DNA from 3 places in the Erysipelothrix sp. HDW6B genome. Region 2 is predicted to be linked to each of the others. Evidence: a T-box and tRNA genes for the amino acid it is inferred to sense, from the RefSeq annotation. Region 2 holds a T-box; the other regions hold tRNA genes.
What was found. The T-box of region 2 lies ahead of leuS (leucine--tRNA ligase). A T-box ahead of a tRNA ligase gene usually reads a tRNA of that ligase, here a tRNA-Leu.

Region 1 (6,095 bases), 990 kb from region 2:
CAATGAGTTGCTGGATAGTCATTATGAGTCCTTTTTCTGCTCCTCGGTCAATCTTAATTGGAGCGATGATTTCATCCGCAATGTTCAGGACGTTTGTAGTAAGTACATTTATGATAGGTGGACAATCAATGAAGATATAATCATAATCTCCTCGTATTTTTTTAACCACTCGCTTGAGTCTGTTATGAACTGCAGTATCACCATTACGAATTTCTTTCTCTGCTTTTGCTAGTTCAAGTCGAGATGGGATGATGTGCAAGTTAGGTACTGTTGTTTGATAAGTCTTTGTGAGTTCTGCATCGAAGAGCATTTGGTCGATAAACGTTTCTGAATAGTTATATTTGTTGAGATGCTTTAGGATCTCCTCGAGTTTGTCTGAGTCCATAGAATTGATTGCTTCAGTTACTTCATTATTTATAAATACTTCTTCTTGTTTAATGTCCAGTAAGATATCTGTAGAGTTCGCTTGTGGGTCAAAATCTATCAATAAAACATTGTATCCTTTGTTCGCAAACCCAGTTGCAATGTTAATGCTGGAAGTTGTTTTTCCAACTCCACCTTTCATGTTTAGTAGTGCGATAACTTTACTCATTATTATTCTCCTTTGTTGTGAGCAAGTTTGCTCACTGATATATTTTCATTCAATTTACTTTCATTTTTTCGATCTAGTCCAATAACTGAAGAGAAATAGTCAATATGTGCTTGTTTAATCTCTTCATACATTTTTAGTTCATCTTCTGTTGCACATGAACTGCATAACTCACCATCTACCCAATAACAGCCACCCTCACAGGGATGATACCAGTCACATCCACAACGTTTACATTTTTCTATATCGCTCATTTGTACTCCTTTGACTTTAACATTCCAATTTTAACCATTGTTCTAACCAATAAGTCATAGTCTTTATCATAGATGGTTACTTGATATATTGGTGTATATGCAGTCTCTTTACTGATAAGTATTCTCTTTAGTATAGTTACATCCTTTTCGATTTTCTCTAATTCTAATTCGTTAAAAATAAAGCCTTGTTTACTTTTTTTGCGAAACCTACTAAATATATTCATGAGTACGCTCTGCTTGTTTCGTACTAATTTTTGCAGTTTTACTAACATCACAAAAGCTATAATGCCCAATAATAAGAAGAAAATTATGTTAAGTGATGATAGTGTATTAGAAATATCAGTTACGTCTGGTCTAGTGTAAATCATGGTTGTAAGATTTCTCATTTTACTCCCCTTTGCTGTGAGCAAATTTGCTCACCTCTAATTTGATTACTACATTTCTTCGGTTAAGTTCAATTATGATCATCTGGTCGAGTTTAACGAGATGTTTTTCTCGCTCTCGTTGATCCTCTGTAAGTTCAGTAAATTCACCATTTATCCATGTGTTTTCCCATAGCAATTCTCGTTCATCAAAAACCGCTTCATTTAGTGCATCCAACTCCTGGAGGTTTAACTGTTGGAGTTGACTCTGTTTTGTTATTTGATATATATTCATCAATGCTCCTTTTGTATCTATAGATTTTGTACGTTTCGGTAAATTATGAATCATTCTCAAATGTAGATTAATTAGTACGCTAATGCTGGTTTATATTTTTTTAGAATTGAATTAATCTGGTGTTTGAATTTGTCTCGTAACTCTCGAATATTTGGAATAACTTCTTCATTCGGTGCAAACATTATTTTTCTTGGTTCGCCATCTATTGATGTGTACTCCCATTTGTTAAATATCTGATTGTATTTTTTAAATAAATCTCTTAAAGAGTTACTTAGTGCAGTAGGCGGATTATCAAAGTCGATATATCTACGACCATTCCATGAATCTGGCTCATGGTTCTTCCAGTTATCAATATCATCACTCATCAATTCATGGATGACATGTTTGATAAAGTATTGAAGTGATGCGATTTCTCGATACTTGATGTTTTTCCATTCTGCAGCGCTTCTATTCACTTTTATGAACTCTCTATCCTGTTTGGATTGTTTGTCATTTTGATAACGTTCAAATTCCAATTGTTTTCTGGCCATTGCATCACTCATTTCGGGGTGTTTTGATTTTATCGCTTCAATATCGCTTTCCACGATTGCTAATTCAACGTCATAACTCATCGGCTTAAGTTTGAATTTCAACATAGGTTCAGTACGTCTTAAGACACAATAGAATACGGCTACAAATGCATCTCTCCATCGCTTTGCCGAAGTTTTCCAACTCTCTGCGAATATTCTTGTCTTTGTTTGGCGCCACCCATTTAACATTTTTGGATTTCCGTCTTTATCGAGTTGGATATCACCCTTTTCGTGTAATAGTACGGCACCAGGTATATTTGCTTTACAACGCTTACCATCTTTTTGCCAGTAATCACTTTCGTATACACGCGCTTCGTCTTTGATATACTCACGATCACATATCCATAAGTGAATGTATGTATGGTTACCATTCTTTGAAGTAGTTGCAAAGTATGGTAAGTTCTCTTCGCCGTAGCAAACTTGCTTGATAAATTCATGAAGGATTTTAACCTGCAGGTTTAGTCCATAATTTTTCCCCAAGTGAATTAAGAAGTAAGATCCATAACGTTTTTGATGTTTCTTGTTCGTTGTTGTTTTTTTATATTTCATGCAATTGATGTTTTTAACATCTGAAGTTTTCAGGTAAGAATCAACTAGATCATCAATTAACATACCATCATGTTTACTCTTCATAAGATAACGCTTATTGGAAGCATGCATTCTTGCTATTTCTGTTTTTAGATTTCGAACATTCTCAACTTTGTACCAAACGTCAAAACCAAAATGATACCAGTCATTCGATTCAAATTTATGATTTGTATAACTCATTGATTTCCTCCAGTAAATTAATTAAAACTTTCTAACAAAAAGGATGGACACCCCTTCTGTTCGCGACATAATATGCGTTAGCATATTTATAAATATAATGTCTTGAATACCTTAGAGTCTTTTAAGATAAGAACCTTCTTAAAGTACTTATTGACTTTGAGTAAATGCTTTCTACAATATAACCACAAGTAAGTAAACTAACTTGTTTTTTTTGTATGTTTAATTTGATTTGCGACAAATAATGTCGTATACTATAATCGAAAGCAAGTACGCTAAAAAGTGCTTGTTTAAAAGAACAATTTGTAACTTCTGTTTAAAGCAGCAAGGACTTATTGTGAGTCTTACTTAAGTACGCCAATACTTTTGTAAGATATAAAATTGAACTCAGCAGTTCAGGAGCCTTCGGGCTCTTTTTTTATTTGTACTCACCATATTTATTTAACAATTCACTCATTGAAGTGTTTGTATTCTTCAGTAACAGGTCAATACTCTTTGTGCTGATCCCGTCTTTGCTGTCGCCCCTGATAATTTTCACTAGCGTTGCCTGGGAAACTCCAGAAATTTTGGCGAACTGTCGTTGAGTGAGATTGTTCTTATCTAACTCATCTGCTACATATTCACCAATTACACTAATGAGTGGCTTTAATGTCATTTTTATCACCTCCAGAACAACAAAAAAGAGACTTAGTATAAAATATACTAAGTCTCATAATATGCATGATGGTGCCCGAGGACGGACTCGAACCGTCATGAGTTTTACCTCGCTGGATTTTGAGTCCAGTGCGTCTACCGATTTCACCACTCGGGCATTGCTTAACTATAATAATCCAATTAGCCCGATAAATCAATAGAATTTAGGATTAAAGTTAATAAAATTAGCACAATTTTCTATTGGTAGAGAAAAATACGATTAGACAAATTTAAATATGTCTGATTCTCCGTATTTAACGTGTTTTCCCTCTGCAATTAGCTTGATTTTCTGGCCTGTCGTAAAAACTATTGGGCTAATTGTGCTATACCCTTTTTCATTGATGAAATTCAAATCCAATTTCGAAATCAACTGGCCCTGCTTAACATAATCACCAATATCAACAAGCGTTTCGAATCCCTTACCATTCAATGAAACAGTATCAATTCCCAAGTGAATAATAAATTCAGAACCATCATCACAAATGAAACCAATGGCATGTCCTGTAGGAAAAAGCATATTTACCTCACCATCAATGGGAGCATAGATTTCTCCCAAAGTAAGATCGATAGCGTAGCCCTCACCCATGATTTGATTTGCAAACACTTCATCTGGCACGTCTTCCAATCCCAAAATAGTACCACTTCCAAATGAATTAAACTTTAATTTACTGGTCATGATTCTTCCTCCATATTACTTATAATACCACATTCTACAAGTTCGGTATATTGATACTGAAAAGCCCTCAGACAACTCTGGGGGCTTTGTGATTAATAATTATTGAGTCCTTCTAACAGAACGACTAAAAACTCATATGTGCGCTCAAATGAGCCAATATCAAGTCTTTCCAAAGGTGTATGAATATCATACATAATTGGACCAAAGCTAACAATATCTGATCCCGGAAGTTTGTCACTCCAAATCCCGAGTTCCATACCACCATGCGTTGCTTCGTGTTTCATTGCTTCGCCACGGAGTTCACGGTAAGCTCTCTCAGTATGTTCACGGAATTTTGATTGTGGATCGTACATCCATCCGGGATACTTCGCAGAAAATTCCGATTGCATGCCACATTGTCGACCAATCCAATCAACTTGAGCTAGAACAGTGTCCTTCACAAATGCTTGTGTTGCGCGAATAGACATTTGGACTTCATAAGTTGTGTCAGTTAGTGTTACCTTACCAATATTGCTTGATGTAATAACGAGCCCTTCGATATCTTTGCTCATTTGGATAACACCATATGGAAGCATGAATAATGATGTAATAACTGCGCGAGATGCATCGATATCTAATACTTTTTCTGTTTCACCTTCTGTTAAAGAAAATGCTAAGCCAGCATCACTTGCAGCATATTGAAGTTTAAATTCATTTGTTGCAGTCTCATAGAAATCCTTAAATGCTTGGATATCTTCCACGGCAAGTGTAAATGTCGCTTCTCGTGTGATGGCATTCATCTTATCGCCACCTGCAAAAGCTACAACACGAACATCCATCAATTGCGCAGCACGATACATGAGTATCCCTGCAATTTTATTAGCATTTCCACGTTCTTTATCAATTTCGCCACCAGAGTGCCCACCAAAGAGTCCAGTGATTGCTACTGTTACTGTTTTCATTGTCTTATTTTCAAATGTAACGTCACGATTTAAAACTGCACGTGCACCACCACATGAGGATACATAAATCTCTGATTCACCTGATGAGTCAAGACCAATCACTAAACGTGATTCGAGCATCGACACATCGATTTTCTCAGCACCTGTTAATCCTGTCTCTTCTTGGACTGTAAATACACATTCCAATGCGGGGTGTTTTGCATGCTTATCATCAAGAAGTGCCAACATATAAGCAACAGCAACACCATTATCAGCTCCTAATGTTGTGCCTTTCGCTTTGAGAAACCCATCTTCTTCATAAAGCTCTAATCCATCAGTATCAAAGTTGTGATCACTGCTGCTGTCTTTTTCTGCGACCATATCAGTATGACCTTGAAGCATGACGGATGGTGCGTTTTCGTAACCTGTTGATGCCGGTTTAAAAATAATAACGTTCCACATTGCGTCAGAAATAACTTTGAGGCCACGTTCATTGGCAAAATTTACGAGATAATCATGCATGCCTTTTTCGTTGAAAGAAGCACGAGGAATAGCGCTTATCGCTTTAAAGTAGTTCATAATTGTTGATTCATTCATTGTAATATCCTTCTTTCTAATGTGATTATCATATCATATATTTGGACTCTGAATCGCATTTAATTTTTATTTCATATCCTTTGTGTATCGCCTCTATATTTGTTAGTATTAAGTTAGTATTTGAAATTTCAAGTAATTATAAGGAGGAGGATTACATGAAAAAATTTCTAGCAGAATTTAAAGAGTTTGCGATGAAGGGAAATGTTCTCGACATGGCAATTGGGGTTGTTATTGGGGGCGCATTCGGGAAAATTGTTACCTCTTTAGTTAATGATATTATTATGCCTTTAGTTGGTGTCGTAACAGGTGGTGGATCGTTTGATTCATTGAACATCCTTTTAAGACCTGATGAAACGAACCCACTGACATTAAACT
Region 2 (6,095 bases):
CCTGTTTAGGTGCTTATATAAAATGGACAAACTAGGCGTTTGATTTAACTGAACTAAACATCTCAGTAAGTCTGATTTGTAAGAATTTCGCTTGATCTTCTGTCAATGGGTCAACTGGTGCATTGTGTCCTGGAACGGTTCCAATGTTAACTTGGATTGAGCCATCGCCACCAATAATGACAACATAAGGAACACCAGTCATGCGTTGTTCTTCAGGTAATGAATTTGAGAATGCTTCAATACGTTTTTGAGCATCGGCATTTTGTGTGTAATCGTTGCCACGTGTATCAACATAGTTGATTGTGTGGTTTCCTGCTGCTGCAGCTTCTTCCATAACAGGAACAAGAGCGACACACCATGGGCATGTTTCAAATCCTAAATAATAAATACCTTCAGTTTTATTTTCAAGTGCTGTTGCCATATCACTAGCACTCATTGCTTGGTAATGGTGGTCTTTTTTATCAAAGCCTTTGTAACCTTTCATAATGTTTGTATTTGCCGATGTACATCCGACAAGTACCAACAACGATACAACTGCTGTAAGCAATATTTTTTTCATAAATTAATTCTCCTTGTGTTTATTATAAGTAAAGTGGTACAAAATTCAACTAAATCAAAGTAAAATTGTGTGATATAATTGTGAAGACAAGATGAGGTAAAACTATGAGCTTATTTCAATGCCCGGTTTGTAAAAAACAACTGGTACTCCAAAACAAATCGTATGTGTGCGAAACCGGTCATCAATTTGATATGGCCAAGGCTGGATATGTGAACCTATTACAATCACAAAGTTCTAAATCTAAACAACACGGTGATGATGCCAAAATGATTCAGGCGCGAACACAGTTCCTTAATGACGGATACTACGATATATTTCGAGAAGCTCTTAAAGACATTGTAACAAAATATTCAGCGAATAGCTTGGCTGATGTCGGCTGTGGCGAGGGTTGGTATGCCGAACCGTTGCTTCAACAGGAAAAAACTGTCTATGGAATCGACATTTCAAAACAAGCAGTCACCAGTGCTTCGAAACGAAATAAGAATATGAAGCTAGCTGTTGCATCGACTGCGAAGTTACCACTGATGGATAGTGCATTTGATCTCGCATATAGTATTTTTGCACCGTTTTCATCTGATGAGGTCTATCGAATTCTGAAAAATGATGGACATTTCGTCGTGGTTTTTCCACTCGAAAAACATTTATGGGGACTGAAATCAATCCTCTATGATAAGCCCTATGAGAACGAGGTTGTGTTACCTACATATGAGGGATTTGAATTGGAAACGCTCATTCGTGTTGAACATACCATTCATTTAACAGGACAAACGACCATCAACAATCTTTTAGCGATGACACCTTATTATCATCGAACACCGAAACATGCCATTGCGACATTAGAGACGTTAGAAACCCTAAGTACACCGATTCAATTTGGATTCGCAATATATAAAAAGAAATGTGATGTTGCGTAACAATGATACCGATATTTCAGACCGCGTTGATAATCAGCGTGGTTTTTTAGATTTGTTTGCGTTTGGAAATTGACAATTCAAAGCAAAACACATAAGATAAAGGCATAGCGATGAAAAGAAATAGTATTTATTGAAAACTATAAGAGAGCTGATGGGTGGTGTGAATCAGTAAGTGGACAATAAAGAACTCATCTTGGAGCAGAATTTCTGAATTCAGTAAGAGATTCCGTAGCCCCGCGTTAAGGGAAAGAGCGCTTGTCTCAAACATGAGATGAGAAATTAAGGTGGTACCGCGAGACATTCGTCCTTTGCAGGTGCTTTTTTTATTTTACAGGAGGAAAAACGATGTATAACCATTTAAAAATTGAACAAAAATGGCAACAATACTGGGAAGAAAACGAAACATTTAAAACAGACATTCGTAATTTTGATATCCCAAAATATTACGTCCTTGATATGTTCCCATACCCATCAGGGAATGGACTTCATGTTGGACATCCACGCGGCTATACCGCCACAGATGTGTTGGCACGATACAAACGTATGAAAGGATTCAACGTTTTACACCCAATCGGGTGGGATGCTTTTGGCTTGCCAGCAGAACAATTTGCATTAAAAACAGGAAATCACCCAGATGCCTTTACGAAAGAAAATATCCAAAACTTTACGAAACAAATTAAGTCACTAGGACTTTCGTATGACTGGTCTCGTGAAATTTCAACGACAGATCCTCACTACTATAAGTGGACACAATGGATTTTTACGAAACTCTACGATATGGGCCTAGCATATGTTGATGAGAAACCCGTAAACTTCAGTCCTGATTTGGGAACGGTTCTTGCAAATGAAGAAGTTATCAACGGTAAAACTGAAGTTGGTGGATTTGATGTTATCCGTATCCCAATGCGTCAGTGGGTTTTACGTATTACAGAATACGCAGAACGCTTACTTGAAGATTTAGATTTGGTCGAATGGCCAGCATCAACCAAAGAAATGCAAATCAACTGGATTGGGAAATCAGTAGGTGCAAATGTAATCTTTAAAGTTGATAACCATGATTTAGAATTCACGGTATTTACAACACGTGCAGATACACTTTTTGGTGCGACATATACAGTCCTTGCTCCGGAACACCCATTCGTAAGTCAGATTACGACTCCTGAGCAAAAAGCAGCAGTTGATGCGTATGTAGATCAAGTGATGCATAAGTCAGACTTAGAACGTACCGAGCTAAATAAAGACAAAACAGGTGTCTTTACGGGTGCCTATGCGATTAACCCTGTTAATGGTAAACAAGTACCTATCTATATTGCAGACTATGTACTAGCAGCCTATGGTACAGGAGCAATCATGGCGGTACCAGCACATGATCAACGCGATTATGAGTTCGCGAAAAAATACAACATTGAGATGATTCAAGTTCTTGAAGGCGGAAGTATCGCGGAAGTTGCGTATACTGAAGATGGCAATCATATAAACTCAGGATTCCTTGATGGTTTAAATAAAGAAGAAGCCCTTGTAATCATGAATAAATGGTTAGAAGACAACAAATACGGCGAAGCGAAAGTTACTTATAAACTACGTGATTGGCTATTTTCACGTCAACGTTACTGGGGAGAGCCAATTCCTATTGTTCATATGGAAGATGGAACAATGCGTACAGTTGACCTTGAGGATTTACCACTAGAGCTTCCCGAGGTTGAGAACTACAAACCAGCACCAGATGGTCAATCACCACTCGCTAATGCCGGTGATTGGTTAGATGTAACATTCCCGGATGGATCAAAAGGCCGTCGTGAGACCAATACTATGCCGCAATGGGCGGGGTCTTGCTGGTATTACTTACGCTATATTGATCCAACCAATGAAGGAGCAATCGCTGATCCAGAACTTATTAATCACTGGATGGAAGTAGACCTTTACATGGGCGGTGCAGAACATGCAGTGCTTCACTTACTATATGCACGTTTCTGGCATAAAGTACTTTATGATATTGGAGTTGTGAATACGAAAGAGCCATTCAAGAAACTCTTCCATCAAGGTATGATTTTAGGTGCTAATAATGAAAAAATGAGTAAATCTCGTGGAAATGTTGTTAATCCTGACGATATTGTTCGCAGTCACGGAGCAGATACGTTGCGAGTCTACGAAATGTTTATTGGACCGCTTGATGGAGCAACTGCATGGAGTACACAAGGACTTGATGGAAACCGTAAATGGTTAGATCGCGTATGGCGTTTGTTTGTCGAATCAGGAAAAATTGTAGATACAAATGATGGATCCCTAGATTTCTCATATAACCAAACAGTCAAAAAAGTAACTGAAGATATTGAATCATTTGGAATGAATACAGCATTGGCACAATTAATGACATTCATTAATGATGCTTACAAAGCCGAAACAATTTATAAAAAATATGCGGTTGGATTTGTTAAAATGCTAGCTGTATTTGCACCTCATATCGGTGAAGAATTGTATACAATATTAACGGAAGAAACGGGAATTAGTTATACCGAATGGCCGACATTTGATGAAACGAAACTTGTGAAATCAGAGACTGAAATTGTTGTGCAAATCAACGGTAAAGTCCGCGCGAAATTCATGGCGGCTACTGGACTCGATGATGATGCTCTAAAAGCACTCGCATACGAGCAACCTCAAGTTCAAAAGAACCTTGAAGGAATGCAAATTCTAAAAGAAATTGTTATCAAGAATAAAATCGTAAATATAGTTGTGAAACCTGCCTAAGGTTTTGTGAACAAAATACACAACTTTCACAAACTCATGTCTTTTTCGAAAGGAAACTGCATGAGTTTTCTTTTGGGGCATGAAACATCTCGATGTAACAAACCCCAAGATTGTGAACAAATTAGCGATACGCTATAATATGAAGGCAAAAGTAATTAAAGGAGAAATAGAAAATGGGAAAGAGAGTAGTTGTTGTAGGAGCAGGATACTCTGGGATTTTAGCTGCGAAAAAGTTAGCTAAAAAATTCAAAAAGGATCCAGAAGTATCAATCACTATTATAGACCGCAATCCATTCAGTACGATGTTGACAGAACTTCATGAAGTTGCTGCAGGTCGTGTTGATGAATATTCAATCCGCATGGATTTGAAAAAAATCTTTGCTGGACGTAATGTCAACGTAAAACTTGATACAGTTCAAAAAATTGACTTTGACAAAAAAGTCGTTGAAGGTGCGAACGAAAGCTACGAATACGATTATGTTGTAATCGCAGCAGGTTCAAAACCAACATTCTTTGGAATTGAAGGCGCTAAAGAAAATACATTTACATTGTGGTCATACGATGATGCAGTTCGTTTACGTGACCATATCAATGATGTATTTGTAAAAGCATCACAAGAACCAAACCTTGAGAAACGTCGTTTCTTGCTAACATTCTATGTTGTAGGAGCAGGATTCACTGGTGTAGAAATGATGGGGGAACTTGCTGAATACGTTCCTGTATTATGTGATAAATTCTCAATCGACCCAAGTGATGTCACAATGGTTGAAGTCGATGCAATGCCACGTACAGTTATGACATTGCCAGAAAAACTCGCAAACAAAGTACAAAACCGTTTAGAAAAAATGGGTGTACAAATTAAACTGAACGCAAAAGTTATCAAAGTCACTGAAGATGCTATTCATTTAGACATCAACGGTAATATTGAAGAAAACCCAGTACACACAGTTATTTGGACAGCTGGTATTGAAAGTACAGATATTACGGCGCAATCAGGTACAGAACTTGAAGCTGCACAACGTGGTGGCCGAATTGAAACAGACCAATACTTACGTGCAAAAGGTCGCGAAGACGTTTATGTTATCGGTGATAACACATACTTCGTACTTGAAGGTGAAGAACGACCATTGCCACAAATGGTTGAAAATGCTGAACAAAGTGGTGGTCTCGTTGCGAAGAATATCGCAGAACAAATTCGTGGTGGTAAAAACCTAACAGCATATAAACCAGCATTCCACGGAACAATGGTATGTATCGGTGGACGTTGGGGAACTGCAAATATTAAACTTGGAAAACTTGAGTTTAATCTTGTATCATTCTTTGCAATGTTTGCAAAACACATGATGAACTGTGTTTACTTCCTCCAGGTTTTAGGTTGGAACAAAGTATTTAGCTACTTGAAACATGAAATCTTTACAATCCGTAACCGTCGTAGTTTTGTCGGTGGAAACTTCTCAAACCGTACACCAAGTTTCTTACTCTTCCCACTTCGTGTGTGGTTAGGAGCAATTTGGTTATTTGAAGGAATTAAAAAAGTTAACGAAGGCTGGTTAGCGGGAGATCCTAAACTTTCAGGATTCTTCGGTGGTGCACAACAATGGTATGATAGCTTACTTGGTGCCGGTGGAGCCGATATCAATGCCGGATCATCCGTTATTGGTAAAGTCGTTGAAGCAACTCAAGCGGCTACAACAACTGTTGTGAACGCTGGAGCTTCTGTCGTTAACGGTGCTGGTAAAATCGCTGCTGATGTAACAGCAGGTGCTACAGGTGCTGCTGATGCAGTCGCAGGTGCAACAGGAGCAGGTGGTGGCGAAGCTGCAGGATCTGTCTTATTACACTGGAACTTCTTAAATATTATTCAACCAATCTTT
Region 3 (6,095 bases), 340 kb from region 2:
TGTGACGTTTTATCATACACGACGTATTGTGGCATGGGGTAAAAAGGTTATTTTTATACTCGAACACTCATTTTACGTTAAGGACATTACACGTGTTAAGTATGAAAAGGGGCGTCTATCTTTCTTATTAAAGGGACAACCATTCAAACTGCGAATGCCACTTACAGACATGAAGGCCCTTGAGCAAAAATTTGCTGGAAAAAATTTCCGTTAAGGATTTGCACTAGTTAGTGCAATGTCAACGCTTTCTTATAGACTATTGAAACGTAAATTGTTATAATGTTCTTGTATCAAGGAGGGTATTATGAGAAAAATTATTCTACTATGTTCAGCTGGTATGTCAACAAGCATCTTAGTGAACAAAATGAAAGAGTCAGCAGACTCACAAGGTTATGAAGTTGAAATCTCAGCTCACTCAGTAAGTGAAGCTGCACGTGTTGGAGCGGATGCAGATATCGTTCTTTTAGGACCACAAGTTCGTTTTAACTTAAGTACAGTTCAAAAACAACTTCCTGAAAAACCAATCGAAGTTATCGATATGCGCGCATACGGAACAATGAACGGTGAAGCAGTTATTGCTGAAGTTAAAAAAGTATTGGGTGACTAATTAAATCACTAAAAATGTTAGGAAACTAACATTTTTTATTGTCAAAGCAAGGAGCTAAATATGAAACCATCAATCGTATACTGGACGGGGTCTGGTAACACACAAATTATCGCTGAAGCGATACAAGAAGCAATCGAAGACTTAGGAATGCAATGTGAAAGTAATTACGTCAGTGATGTCACTGCAGATGACGTAAAGGATTCGGATATATTCTTTTTGGGATGTCCTTCGATGTCCGGTGAAGCTGTTGAAGAATATGAATTTAGGCCATTCTTAGACGATTTACTCCCACATGTTGCTGGAAAAAAAGTTGTTCTTTTTGGTTCCTACGACTGGGGTGATGGCGAATGGATGGTCAGCTGGAATCAGGAGATGATTGATTCAGGTGCAGAGGTACTCGATCGCTATCAAATCCAATGGGAACCTAATGATGAGCAACTCGCAAATGTGAAGGAAAAAGTAACGTCTTACTTCAAAATGTAACTTGTTTCATGGTTAATGTAAAAATAGTGTAAAAAATAGTGAAAGTCCGTTGACTTTTACATTTTTCAATGTATAATGTAAACATAGATAGCCAAACTATCTTATATAATACTTGTCCTCAAGAAGATTCGTTGACACTATTTCCTCAACTAATGAAATACATTTATATTTCCTCCATCAGTAACAACGAATCGTCTCCTTTATAAAAACACACGGTAGGGTGTGTTTTTTGTTTGTCATAGCGTATAATGTTAACGAGAGGTATTCATATGAGAGTTATGTATCCTGGATCTTTTGATCCAATCACTTTAGGTCACATTGACTTAATCGAACGTTGTTCTCGAATGTTTGAAGAAGTAGTTGTCGCAATCATGGGTAATGATAGCAAACAAGGAACATTTTCGATGGCGGAACGTTTAGAGCTAGCGCAAGAAAGTGTTAAACATCTACCCAATGTAGAAGTTAAAATTGGTGATGGTCTGACCGTAGACTATGCAGTTAAAGAAAACTGTACATTGTTAATTCGTGGTATCCGTGCGGTTATGGATTACGAGTATGAGTTGCAACACGCTGCAACGAACCGAGTCTTGAATCCTAAAATTGAAACATTATTTTTGGTGGCAGATCCCCATTATTCATATATTTCGTCGTCAGTTGCTCGAGAAATTGCACGCTTTGGTGGCGATTTAAAATCACTCGTTCCGTGCAATGTAGCGGATCGACTCATCGAGCGTTATGCTCAAGAGAAATAGCTGAAACTTGCTATTTCTTTTTTGCGGACATAGCTCAGTAGGATAGAGCGAGCGCCTCCTAAGCGCTAGGCCACAGGTTCGATTCCTGTTGTTCGCACCAATATCAAGTCAACCCACCTAAACGTGGGTTTTTTAGTGTTGTGGTAGAAATACAAAGGAACTTTTAAAATTTGATCAGGTGCATATACAACGATTTAGCCATCAAAGATGACTGTATAAACATCACCTTGTATGGGTAGCACGATGGTATGATATAGTGGATATCAAGTGAAAAGGCATGGTTAAATAAGGAGAATGTCATGGAGATTCAGGATATTGTGGTTATTATTTCATTGATAATTGGTATAGTTTTTCGACGACAAATCGACGAAGCTCTAGGTGATCATAAACTCAAGGTATTTTTATTACTGTTGTTACTTGTACCTCTTATTCTTTATCTAATCTATTAGTTTTTGTAAACGGAGAGCACTTAATTCATAAAAATTAGGTAAGATACCTAATTGAAAGTACATAATTTGCATATAATCAAAAGGATTGATTGTAGAAATGGGGGAAAAAGTGATAAGATAGCCTATATGTATGTCTATCAACCAAGACTGTAGAAAGGAAGAATAAATGGGAAATCAACTCCGCGTTCTCGATGCCCTAGAATTCCATCGCGCAGACTTAACACAAACCGAGCAAAGACTTGCAGACTTTATCTTAGAGAAACCCCAACGCGTTGTCGGTATGTCAATTCAAACCCTTGCGGTTGAAACAGAGACGAGTGCATCAGCGGTTAGTCGCTTATGTCGTAAAATTGGAGTCGAAAGTTTTCAAACGTTCAAAGTTATGCTTTCGAGTGAACTTGCGCGTCACAGCTATAAGTCAGCGAATGAAATCTTGCACTATTCGAAACCGCAAGAAGCCAAGCATGATATTTTGAAATCAGCATTTGAAGCAATGAATCAAACAACAGAAGATTTGACAATGGAAGAGATCAATCCCATTGTCGAATTACTCTATCATGCGAAGAACATATTCCTATATGGGGATGGATTTTCTGTGTTGGCTGTTGAAAACTTTAGACAAAAATGGTTACGTGTTGGTAAAGCGGTGTTTGTGGTAAACGATCAGGGGTCAGATCGTGTGACCATGTATTCGCAAAAGGAAGACTCTGTTTATGTAGCAATTTCAAATTCAGGGAACTCATCAAAAGTCTTAGAACTGATGTTGTTTGCGAAGAGTATCGGATTTAAGACACTAGCAATTAGTCGTCGTGCAGACAGTCGTATTGAACACAATAGTGATTATAATCTCTATACTGCACCGGTAAGCACCGAACCAACTGCGCTTACAAATTCTATTTATGCACAATTTATTGCAATCGATATCTTGTACAGTGCATACGTGACCCGATATGGCTTACAAAAAGCTATTGTCGTTTCAGATTATTTCAAATAATAAAAAAGGATGGTAATCCGTAGACGATTACCATCCTTTTGTTTGTAGGCATAAAAAAACTGAGAGTGAATCTCAGCTAAATTATTTATTGGTGCACCAGAGAAGATTTGAACTTCCACAGATTGCTCTACACGCCCCTCAAGCGTGCGCGTCTACCGTTCCGCCACTGGTGCATTGCCTTAATGCTAATGTATTATAACATTAGATTTCACATTATACAATACTAAAAGAAATAAAAATAATACAAGAAATTAAAGTGTAAAAAAGGCAGTGAAAAACGAGCTGTGATATGATTAAAGGGAGGTGGTTGTATGAAAAAAATATACATGATAGTTGATGTACAAAATGATTTTGTTGACGGTGCGTTAGGATTTGAAAAAGCCGATGATGTTGTGAAACAAATCGTAAAGACATTAGAAACAAAGCTTGAGCCTGAAGATGTCGTCGTATTTACGCGAGACACCCATTATGAAAACTACTTAGAAACGCAAGAAGGGAAACGATTACCAATTCCTCATTGCATCCATGGAACCTATGGTTGGGAAATCGTTGAAGCATTGTCGCCATGGATTAAAACCACGACCCAGATATTTGATAAACCAACATTCGGGTCACTCGAACTGGGAAATTATTTAAAAACACAGGATTTTGATGAAATTGAAATCATGGGTTTAGTCTCGAATATTTGCGTCATCACAAATGCTGCGATTGCGAAAGCTGCACTTCCAGAAGCTCGGATTGTTGTGAATCGAAATTTAACATCGAGTTTTGATGAATCCTTAGATTTAAAAGCATTGGAAGTTATGGCAGGATTCCAAATTGATATTCTTGGTACTGAAGCGTGAAACAATACCAACGCAACATTATTGGCATATTTCTAACACTCACAATCGTTTTTTCGGGGCTGTTTGGTTATATCTATTTTAATCCGTATGTATCCGCGACGGTGGTTCGTCGTGCTTTTGATGTGGGAATTGCGAAACCGCCTGAAAATTATGATGAAATTCGAGCACAAGTTGATGTCCAAGAAAATCTGGTCTATCCATCAGTTGAAACAGATAACATCTTTGATCTCTATAAACCAAAAAATGCAACTGGAATGGAGCCGGTCATTATTTGGGTACATGGTGGTGCATTTGTAGGTGGTGATAAAGTGGATATCACAGAGTATTCAGTATTATTAGCACAACGTGGTTTTGTTGTGGCAAATATGAATTATCAACGTGCTCCTGAGGCTAACTATCCAAGTCAAATTATACAAGTTGGGGAGCTCTACTCGCACTTGTCATCCAATCGTGATTCGTACAACCTGAACATGGATAAAGTGTTTTATGCGGGAGATTCTGCCGGTGCTCACATTGTGTCTCAATTTGTCCTCATTCAAAATGATGCTGCATACTCAGAAAAAGTAGGGATCAAGCCTGTGATGGCTCCGAATACAATATCGGGAGTTGGATTATTCAGTGGTCCGTATGACTTGAATGAAATTCTCTCGTTTGCAGATTTTGGCAAAGGTGCATTGGACTTCTTCTTTGAGCGAATTGGTTGGGCATATTTTGGTGAAAAAAATTGGCGTCAAGGGGACTACATTGATGAACTGACCATCATCGATTATGTAAATGAAGATTTTCCACCTGCCTTCGTTACTGATGGCAATACAATGACATTCACCCAGGATGGCTTGAAACTGGTTGATGCGCTTCAAAATCTGGGCGTTGATGTGACTGCAGCATTTTATGATGAATCTGAAGCGGAGTTGGTTCATGAATATCAATTTATCATGACACTCGAACAGTCACAAATAACATTTGAACGCTTTGTTGAATTTTTAGTGAGGGTCGCTGGTTAGCGGTCCTTTTTTAATGCAACGATACGCATAGCGTGTTATAATAAATCATAAAGCGAGGAATTTATGAAAAAACAATTATTGGTATTAAGTGCAGGAATCTTAGCACTTGATTTATTCGTAAAATATTGGATTGAAACGACATTACGCTTAGGTCAATCTATAACAATTATCCCTAATTTTTTCGAATTAACATATGTCCGTAATTATGGTGCTGCATGGAGTCTATTATCAGGTAAGCAATTTGTGTTCTTATTTGTGACACCAATTATTATTGGAGCATTGGTCTATTACTACGTAAAACAATCTGAACCCCTCCACTTAACAGCAATTGCTTTTATACTTGCTGGTGCAGTTGGGAATTTTGTAGATCGTGTCGTATTTGGATATGTAAGAGATATGTTTAGTTTTAATATATTTGGCTATGCCTTCCCAGTTTTCAATGTTGCGGACATGGCAGTGGTATTTGGAGTTTTTTTAGTAATATTGATTATTCTTCGTGAGGAGATGAGGTTAAAACATGAACAAAATAATGATTGATGAACAATTAGAAGGAATACGCATTGACCAGTATATGGCACTACTGCTTGGAGATTACTCCCGTAGTGTTATTCAAGCATGGATTGAAGATGGGAAAATTCTTGTTAATGATAAAACAACGAAGCGAAATTATCGCTTGAAAGAGTCTGATGTTGTGAGTTATGAAATCACAGAAAAAGATACAACAATTCAACCGATAAAAATGGACTTGGATATCGTGTATGAAGATGAGCATCTTATGGTTGTGAACAAACCCAAAGGATTAATTGTTCACCCGTCACCGTCGACACTAAACCAAGCAACTTTGGTACATGGACTGCTTGCACACACAAACCATTTGAGTGATTTAAATGGTGAATTGCGCCCAGGTATTGTCCATCGTCTCGATAAAGATACATCGGGTCTATTAATTGTTGCTAAAACA

Region 1: it has a tRNA-Leu gene. The T-box ahead of leuS (leucine--tRNA ligase) is inferred to sense a tRNA for this amino acid. The anticodon was not compared.
Region 3: it has a tRNA-Leu gene. The T-box ahead of leuS (leucine--tRNA ligase) is inferred to sense a tRNA for this amino acid. The anticodon was not compared.

Annotation. Positions count from the first base shown of each region.
Region 1 is NZ_CP049860.1:1,440,180-1,446,274, forward strand. Features, by position in the region: gene G7061_RS07060 (ParA family protein) at 1-592, opposite strand, end outside; gene G7061_RS07065 (hypothetical protein) at 595-843, opposite strand; gene G7061_RS07070 (hypothetical protein) at 840-1,229, opposite strand; gene G7061_RS07075 (hypothetical protein) at 1,231-1,500, opposite strand; gene G7061_RS07080 (hypothetical protein) at 1,572-2,837, opposite strand; gene G7061_RS07085 (helix-turn-helix domain-containing protein) at 3,253-3,489, opposite strand; tRNA gene G7061_RS07090 (tRNA-Leu) at 3,559-3,645, opposite strand; gene G7061_RS07095 (PTS glucose transporter subunit IIA) at 3,748-4,203, opposite strand; gene pepD (beta-Ala-His dipeptidase) at 4,296-5,720, opposite strand; gene mscL (large-conductance mechanosensitive channel protein MscL) at 5,876-6,095, shown strand, end outside.
Region 2 is NZ_CP049860.1:446,245-452,339, forward strand. Features, by position in the region: gene G7061_RS02060 (thioredoxin) at 32-559, opposite strand; gene G7061_RS02065 (putative RNA methyltransferase) at 664-1,473, shown strand; T-box leader at 1,575-1,785, shown strand; gene leuS (leucine--tRNA ligase) at 1,819-4,221, shown strand; gene G7061_RS02075 (FAD-dependent oxidoreductase) at 4,395-6,095, shown strand, end outside.
Region 3 is NZ_CP049860.1:784,550-790,644, forward strand. Features, by position in the region: gene G7061_RS03935 (hypothetical protein) at 1-214, shown strand, start outside; gene G7061_RS03940 (PTS sugar transporter subunit IIB) at 305-607, shown strand; gene G7061_RS03945 (flavodoxin domain-containing protein) at 668-1,090, shown strand; gene coaD (pantetheine-phosphate adenylyltransferase) at 1,360-1,842, shown strand; tRNA gene G7061_RS03955 (tRNA-Arg) at 1,866-1,942, shown strand; gene G7061_RS03960 (MurR/RpiR family transcriptional regulator) at 2,458-3,285, shown strand; tRNA gene G7061_RS03965 (tRNA-Leu) at 3,375-3,458, opposite strand; gene G7061_RS03970 (cysteine hydrolase family protein) at 3,597-4,130, shown strand; gene G7061_RS03975 (alpha/beta hydrolase) at 4,127-5,134, shown strand; gene lspA (signal peptidase II) at 5,198-5,671, shown strand; gene G7061_RS03985 (RluA family pseudouridine synthase) at 5,652-6,095, shown strand, end outside.